Regions from separate parts of the Alteromonas sp. 14N.309.X.WAT.G.H12 genome, predicted to be linked through region 2. Evidence: predicted binding sites of a transcription regulator. Region 2 holds the regulator's gene; the other holds the start of a gene.
The links. The regulator ArgR, encoded in region 2, controls arginine synthesis, uptake and breakdown. The targets are predictions, from matches to a motif close to ANTGAATANNTATTCANT.
Positions count from the first base shown of each region.

Region 1: the regulator ArgR is predicted to act here: its motif matches at 2,688-2,705, upstream of gltA (citrate synthase).

Region 1 is NZ_JBAHZB010000079.1:5,283-9,487, reverse strand. It holds gene V5298_RS15665 (phosphomannomutase CpsG) at 1-639, shown strand, start outside; gene V5298_RS15660 (DUF3429 domain-containing protein) at 694-1,143, opposite strand; gene gltA (citrate synthase) at 1,173-2,453, opposite strand; gene sdhC (succinate dehydrogenase, cytochrome b556 subunit) at 3,131-3,505, shown strand; gene sdhD (succinate dehydrogenase, hydrophobic membrane anchor protein) at 3,499-3,846, shown strand; gene sdhA (succinate dehydrogenase flavoprotein subunit) at 3,857-4,205, shown strand, end outside.
Region 2 is NZ_JBAHZB010000011.1:14,090-18,294, reverse strand. It holds gene V5298_RS05935 (TonB-dependent receptor) at 1-845, opposite strand, end outside; gene argR (transcriptional regulator ArgR) at 1,394-1,858, opposite strand; gene mdh (malate dehydrogenase) at 2,083-3,021, shown strand; gene V5298_RS05920 (flavodoxin domain-containing protein) at 3,089-4,205, opposite strand, start outside.

The DNA of each region.
Region 1 (4,205 bases), on a different contig from region 2:
GGCGATTTTGATCGCTGTTTTTTGTTTGACGAACAGGGACGCTTTATCGAAGGCTACTATATTGTTGGCTTGCTAGCCCAGGCCTTTATCGATAAAGAACCAGAGGCAAAGATTATTTACGATCCCCGGGTTTTTTGGAATACCGAAGATATTATCAAGCAAGCCGGTGGCACACCCATTAAGTCTAAAACCGGCCACGCATTTATTAAAGAGCGTATGCGCAAAGAAGATGCGGTGTACGGTGGCGAAATGAGTGCACACCATTATTTCCGTGATTTTGCTTATTGTGATTCGGGGATGATCCCTTGGTTGTTAGTCGCTGAACTGATGTCGACACGGGAGCAATCGCTGTCAGCCATGGTGGATGCGCGAATCAGCGCTTTTCCATCCTCGGGTGAAATTAATAGCGTGTTAAAAGATGCTGATGCCGCCATTGCACGCATTAAGGCCAAGTATGAAGGGGATGCTCTTGTGGTTGATCATACCGATGGGATTGGTTATGAGTTTGCCAATTGGCGGTTTAATTTACGGAAATCTAATACCGAACCGGTTATTCGTCTCAATGTAGAAGCAAAGGGCGATATGCAATTAATGGAAACAAAAACGGCAGAACTTGTGGCGTTAATACGTGATGAATAAGCCTTGATATTTAAATAAAAAAGCCTCTTTTTTTAAAAATAAAGAGGCTTTTTTTTAGAAAAGTAAAAAAATCATCCAGGCATGACTTAATACCACCACTGTGGTTAATGCCATGCGTAATATTATATAACTCACAATTTCTTCTTTGCTGAGACTTAAGCACTGTTTATCGTAATAAAGCACACCGAGATAACACAAAGAAAGTAGCCCCAATACAAAAGGATGTCCGGCTAAAACCAGACATAACCAGCCAATAAGGGTTGGTAGCATGGCGATATATAACTGGACGCCATAATCGCGCTTAGAAAGTGCGTCCCACCAATAAATGCCACCAAAAAAAGACAGCAGTACCGCAGAATACTGGGTAAAGTATCGGGCGCTGGTAACGAGGGGGAGCCAATCTAAAGCGCCAATCATGGGTAAGAGTATAAAAGGGATCAGGCCTGCAGCACCTAACCAAACCACCGCGTAGGGCATAAACATCTCCAAAAAAAATAGCGCCATAAGGCGCTATTTTATCATGGATTTAGCAATTATTTATCCAGCGGTGTAAATTTACGCTTGCTGTGACCGGTGTATAACTGACGAGGACGACCAATTTTCTGGCCTTTGTCGCTCATCATTTCGTGCCAGTGTGAAATCCAGCCTACGGTACGTGACAATGCGAAAATACAGGTAAACATATTGGTAGGAATACCAATGGCTTTAAGAATGATACCAGAGTAAAAATCAACGTTAGGGAATAATTTTTTCTCAGAGAAATAATCATCGCTTAAGGCAATACGTTCCAGTTCCATTGCTACGTCGAGAAGGGGATCTTTGACATCCAATTCTTTTAATACTTCGTAGCAGCTATCACGCATTACTGTGGCACGGGGATCATAGTTTTTATAAACACGATGCCCAAAGCCCATAAGACGGAAGGGGTCATTTTTGTCCTTCGCACGCTCGATAAACTCTGGAATACGATCAACACTGCCGATCTCTTCTAGCATGTTTAAGCAAGCTTCGTTTGCACCACCGTGAGCAGGGCCCCATAAAGACGCAACACCCGCCGCAATACATGCGTAAGGGTTAGCACCTGAAGAACCCGCTAATCTTACTGTAGAAGTGGAAGCGTTTTGTTCATGGTCTGCGTGCAGCGTAAAGATACGATCCATCGCACGCTCAACCGCAGGACTGATTTTATACTCTTCAGCCGGCACGGAGAACATCATGTTCAGGAAGTTACCTGCGTAGCTTAAATCATTTCGGGGATAAACGAAGGGCTGGCCAATGTTGTACTTATAGCACATGGCTACGAGAGTAGGCATTTTTGCAATAAGACGATGGGCACTACGAATACGCTGTTCAGGATTAGAAACGTCTAGGTCACTATGATAGAACGAAGACATCGCGCCAACGGTACCGCAAAGCATAGCCATGGGGTGTGCGTCATTACGGAAACCATGGAAGAACATGTTAATTTGCTCATGTACCATAGTATGGCGAGTTATTGTTTCGCGGAACTCATCATATTCTTCGTTCGTAGGTGCTTCACCGTTAAGGAGCATGTAGCACACTTCGAGATAAGATGCGTCTCGTGCCAACTCTTCGATGGGATAACCGCGATGAAGTAATACACCTTTTGCACCGTCGATATAAGTGATGGACGATTCGCAAGATCCGGTGGCCATGAAGCCTGGATCGAAAGTGAAATACCCGTGGGCACCTAATGAACGTACATCAATTACATCTTGACCTTCGGTACCGGACAAAATCGGTAATTCGATTTCTATATCACCGGCTTTCAGAATGGCCTTCTGATCTGCCATATATGCTCTCCTCAGAAAAGTTTCTTTGGCAACGTACTCACCACAAATTGGATGAGTTTGTTGTAAAAAGTGGCGTAGTTTTACTTTATTATGCAGGGGAAAGTCAATTTAATTGCATAATTGCATAATAAATATTCTCGTCGATTTTATCAGATACGCGTTAATTACAGTAGGGTACGACGCTGTTTTCTTCTTAGGTAATTAGATTATTTGAATTTTTCATAGTTAACTTTAGTAAAATTTATATGCAATTACACCCGTGACAAATACATACCTTATAAATTTTTATTACATTCGATTCCAATAGGGAAACTGTTATGCTGTTGTAACCCAGTAACGATGTGGGGTGTAGCACGACGGCTCATTTCTGTTTCGTGAAAATACCTCTGTCATCTTCTGAATGTGGTAATTATAATGTTGTATTCTTACCACTGTGGACGCTATAAGACTAAAGTCCTAATACGGTACAAAAAATTGTAATTGTACAATGCGCTGGATATACTCAGCGCTGCTCGAATTAACATTAAATCACAATGTTGTTCGAGTAACATATAATTCACAAGTTGTTAACAAACTCAACGGACGAGATAATTAACAGGTAAAATAACTGAATTACTTTGTCAGGACATAAAAACAACGGGTAATTCTTATCCCTACGGATCAAACAGGCATAAATTGTGAAAAAGCAAAGACCAGTAAATTTAGACCTCAATACAATTAAATTTCCTCCCTCTGCTGTTTCTTCAATTCTCCATCGCATTACCGGCGTAGCCATGTTTTTCGCACTCTTGTTTGTCATTTGGGCATGGGCAGTTTCTGTTTCATCGCCAGAAGGATTTGCAAACGTGCAAACAATTATGGATGGAGTTATTGGAAAGCTCATCGCTATCGGAACAGCCTCTGCACTGACCTATCACATTCTTGGCGGTATCCGTCATGTAATTATGGATATGGGGCATTGGGAAGAACTTGAGTCAGGTAATAACAGCGCCCGTGCCATCATGGCATTGTGGATCGTACTGACCGTCGTACTGGGAGTCGTATTATGGTAACCAACCAGGCAAGTATGAAACGAAATGGCGTACAGGATTTCGTCACGCTTCGCACCACCGCAGCCATCATCACTGCATTCTCTTTGTTTATGGCGTGGTTTTTTATTTCTACAGACGAACTAACCTACGCAGTGTGGCATGGTTTGTTCTCTGGTCTTGGAATGAAGGTATTTACTTTCGTAACCTTGGTTGCTGTGTTGTTTCACGTTCGCGTGGGATTATGGCAAGTCTTAACTGATTACGTGAAATCACCAGGATTACGCGCGGTTTTACAGTTCGCCCTTAACCTGACTGCGTTAGTTTACGTAGTAGTTGGTTTGTTTGTTTTGTGGGGTATCTAAAATGAATAATATGAATTTACCAGTACATGAATTTGACGCTGTAGTAATTGGTGCTGGTGGCGCAGGCATGCGTGCAGCATTACAGATCTCCCAGTCAGGTCAATCCTGTGCTTTGTTATCAAAAGTATTTCCTACTCGTTCTCATACTGTTTCTGCTCAGGGCGGAATTACGGTTGCGTTGGGTAATTCCCACGAAGATAACTGGGAATGGCACATGTATGACACCGTTAAAGGGTCTGATTACATTGGTGACCAAGATGCCATTGAATACATGTGTAAGACGGGACCCGAAGCCATTATAGAAATGGAAAATATGGGCTTGCCATTTTCCCGTTTTGAAAACGGAAAAGTGTATCAAC
Region 2 (4,205 bases):
CCATAGTAATAACCACAGCGATCACCGGTATCTACTGTATCATCGATGTCTTCACAAAGGTCACTGTTGTAATAGTAACTGTCGGTGTCGCTATCATAGAAGTTAGCAACGGGGCTGTAAGTAGAATAGCCAACATCTTCACCCACCACAGCGGCATCGGTGACTTCCTGGGTATTTTCATGTTCGGCAACGAAGACAATGCTGCCTTTATCGTTGGTTAAACCTGCTGCAAAGTTATATCGGTTAGAATCACCGCCGTCTACACCTGGATCTTCAAAGGTATAGCCTAATTCCACACCATCAAAGCTTTTTTTGGTGATGATGTTAATTACACCTGCCACCGCATCTGAACCATAGATGGCCGATGCACCGTCGCGTAATATTTCAATGCGCTCTACGATAGACATAGGGATCATGGACATATCTGACGATGAACCACCGTCATAGCCTAAACCCGGTAAGCGTCTGCCATCTAAAAGTACCAAGGTGGCACCAGAGCCTAAACCACGCAGGTTAACTTCGCTGGATGCCGATGCACCAGAGCCATAACCTGATTGGCCACGGTAGGAACCAAAGGTGTTGATAGAAGAATTACGTAATACTTCTGCTACGGACGTATCACCGGATAACTCGATAGATTCTGCAGTGATTACCGTAACCGGGGATACCGATTCTAAATCGGTACGCTTAATACGTGAACCTGTTACTTCGATTTTTTCAATTGGTGCAGCTTCTTCCTCATCAGCGCTTTGTGCAAAGGCTAGAGGTGTGGTTAGCATACTTGCGGTACCCGCAAGTAACATACTGCGTTTTACTGCCAAACTAAGTCGTTTGTTCTTAAACATTAGAGTCCCCTGTCTTGAAGGTGATATTAAATAAAAAATTCATCTTCGTTTGTTGTATTTATTTTTTACGGATGTATCCGGTCGGGGGAATTAAGCACTTCATCGGGATGTTTGGCAATTTACATTTATTGAAATTTGCACGAATTAAGCCGTATTTACCGAAAAATTACATTGCTATAGGAACTATTTACAGTGAATGGGTTTTGGGTTGTTTGTTTTTTGTTCGCGATGTTGTTTTTTTAAAATCTATATTTATTTTGAATAAATGTAAAAAGCTTTTCCTTAAAGTTAAAGATGTATAGTGGTGTGTGAGGGAGAGTAGAGCGCAGGGTATGATGCAGGTTTAGAGGAAGTTTGCACTAACTTTACGTTAGTTTTCACAAACCTTAAAGTTAATTTGCTAGATTAGCAGCGTGTGTTTCTAATTTGTATCTCCTTGGTACGATTTAGTTTTAGCCGCCATATTTTATATGGCGGCTTTTTTTTGTGCTTTTTTAAATTTAATTGGGCGATTTTTAATTATTATAAAATTTGATTTTTGATAGAAATTAAACATTTTCGAATAAATCTTCAACACGTTGTCTTAATTCTTCAATGTGCGTGACATCAGCCGGTGCAATAAATATGGTATCGTCCCCGGCGATGGTGCCTAATACGCCATCTTTTTGACTCAATGAATCCAGTAATCTTGCGATAAGTTGTGCTGCGCCAGGGCTGGTTCTTATGATAACCATCACATTATTGTGTACAATGTCTAGGACAAGTTGTTTTAGTGGGCTTTTTGCCGTAGGCATTCCTAGTTCAGGTGGTAGGCAATAAACCATATCGCCGCGAGCGTTTCGTGTGCGTACTGCGCCAAACTTACTGAGCATGCGAGACACTTTTGACTGGCTGATATTGTCAAAAGCCTGAGATTTTAGCGCTTCTACAATTTCACCTTGAGAACCGAAGCTTTCCGCTTTTAGGATTTCTTTAAAGGCTTTGATCAATTTTTCTTGTTTTAAATTGGCCATAATTTCCTGTCGTAATTGGTGTTAGTAAAGACTTACGCTAATATTGTGCCGTAGCCCACTCGCTTAAGCAATGTTAGTGCATATTAATTCATGATATTGCATAATTTTTCAGTGAATGCCCGATATTCACATAAGATGAGGATTGGGCCATTGAGTTTTGCCGAGCGTTGTTTTAGTGTGACGCTCCGTTTATTTGACAAGTAAATATCCATAGGAGAAATGGTATGAAAGTAGCCGTGTTAGGTGCTGCCGGTGGTATTGGTCAAGCGTTGTCATTGTTGTTGAAAACACAATTGCCTGCTGGTTCTGAATTGGCATTGTACGATGTTGCGCCCGTTGTTCCAGGTGTTGCAGTAGACCTGAGCCACATACCCACAGCGGTGAAAGTTACCGGTCATGGTAAAGATGACTTGGGCGGAGCACTGACAGGTTGTGACGTAGTTCTGATCCCGGCGGGTGTACCTCGCAAGCCTGGTATGGATCGTTCAGACTTGTTCAATATCAACGCAGGTATTGTGAAAGCCCTTATCGAAGGTGTGGCTGATCATTGTCCTTCTGCTTGTATCGGTGTAATTACTAACCCAGTAAATACCACGGTTGCTATTGCAGCTGAAACACTGAAAGCAAAAGGGGTTTACGATAAGAACAAATTGTTCGGTGTAACAACCCTTGACGTTATTCGTGCAGAAACCTTTGTTGCTGATTTAAAAGGACTGGACGTTGCTAGTGTTCACGTTCCTGTTATCGGTGGTCACTCTGGTACAACGATCCTGCCTCTGTTATCACAGGTTGAAGGTGTGTCTTTCACCGATGACGAAGTGGCTAGCCTGACAACTCGCATTCAAAATGCAGGTACCGAAGTGGTTGAAGCTAAAGCCGGTGGCGGTTCTGCAACCCTTTCTATGGGACAAGCGGCTGCCCGTTTCTGTCTGTCTTTAGTTGCAGCGATGCAAGGTGAGAATGTGGTTGAGTACACTTACGTACAAACTGACGACAGCGATGATGCTGCCTTCTTCTCTCACCCTGTTCGTTTAGGACCAAATGGTGTAGAAGAAATTCTGCCTTACGGTGACCTAAGCGCCTTCGAACAGAAAGCAAAAGATGACATGCTGGAAGGTTTACGTGGCGACATCAAAATTGGTGTTGAGTTCGTAAACGGTTAAGCGAAGTCTATTGAATCAAAAGCCGGCTTTTTATAAGCCGGCTTTTTTGTATTTGTACTTATGTTCGCTAGTAAATGTCGCGATGATAACGTTGCGTATCGATGAGAAATTGTACTTTTTCTTCACCCAGGATAGCTAATAGCGCGCCATGTACGCCTTCTCCCATTCCTTCATAACTGCCGCATACATAAATTTGCCCTCCAGCGTCGACTAAGGCTTTTACGTCCTTTGCCGATTGCACGAGCTTGTCTTGCACGTATTGGGGCTGATTAGGACAGCGAGAGAAAACCTTATCCACCCGAATTGTGCTGGATTTAATCGGGGTATCTAAGGTTTGTTCAAGAACATCGTCTTTGTCTGGATAACGCTCGCCATAGAGTAGCCAAATACGGCTTGGCTTAATGGCTAAAGCAGGTTGAGTGAATTTGCTCAGCTGTGCACGTATGCCGGCCAAACCGCTTCCGGCGCCAATAAGCAACAATGGCGAAGTCAGCGCAGGAATGTGGCAGGCGGGGTTAGGTTTTATTTTTCCTTTGACTTGCTCTGCGACAGTCACATAGTGCGTTAGCCAGCCAGAGCCTAATCCCAGTTTACCGTTATCCAGTTTGTGCTGACGAACAATCAGCTTTAGCTGTTTTTCTTCAGGTATCGACGCAATGGTATAACTGCGAGTTGCGTTAAGGGGAAGGGCCGTTAAGCTAGCCACCGGCGATGTGTCGGTTTGCGGTGAATTAAGCTGCCGATAGGTAAGCCAGCGCTTGGCAGTCCAGGCTTGATTTTCAAAGTCAAATTCTAAATCGGGGCTAATATTGTGGTTGTGCAACCAGCGGGTAACTTCCAGTTCGCTGTTTGCTGGTAATATATCGAGAATATCCCCCGCTTCCCATGACATCCGGTCACTGAAAAAAGAAAGTTCGAACAGCGGGGTTTCGGAGGTTTTATTTAATTGGGTACGATTGTCTAAAATAAAATTGTTCGATGTTCCTGTGGCAAAGAAAACGGCACTTTTGCCTGTTTCTCCTTTGGCATGATCCAGCCGGGTAAGGGCTGCACCCGCCGTTGCACCGTGTTTTTCAAGTAATTGATACAGCTGTTCGCCAAAAGCACAGAAGTGGGGATAATGACTGTCACCGAGGGCAACCACATCAAATGTGAGATTTTGCAATGACAAGCTGGCATTTTTG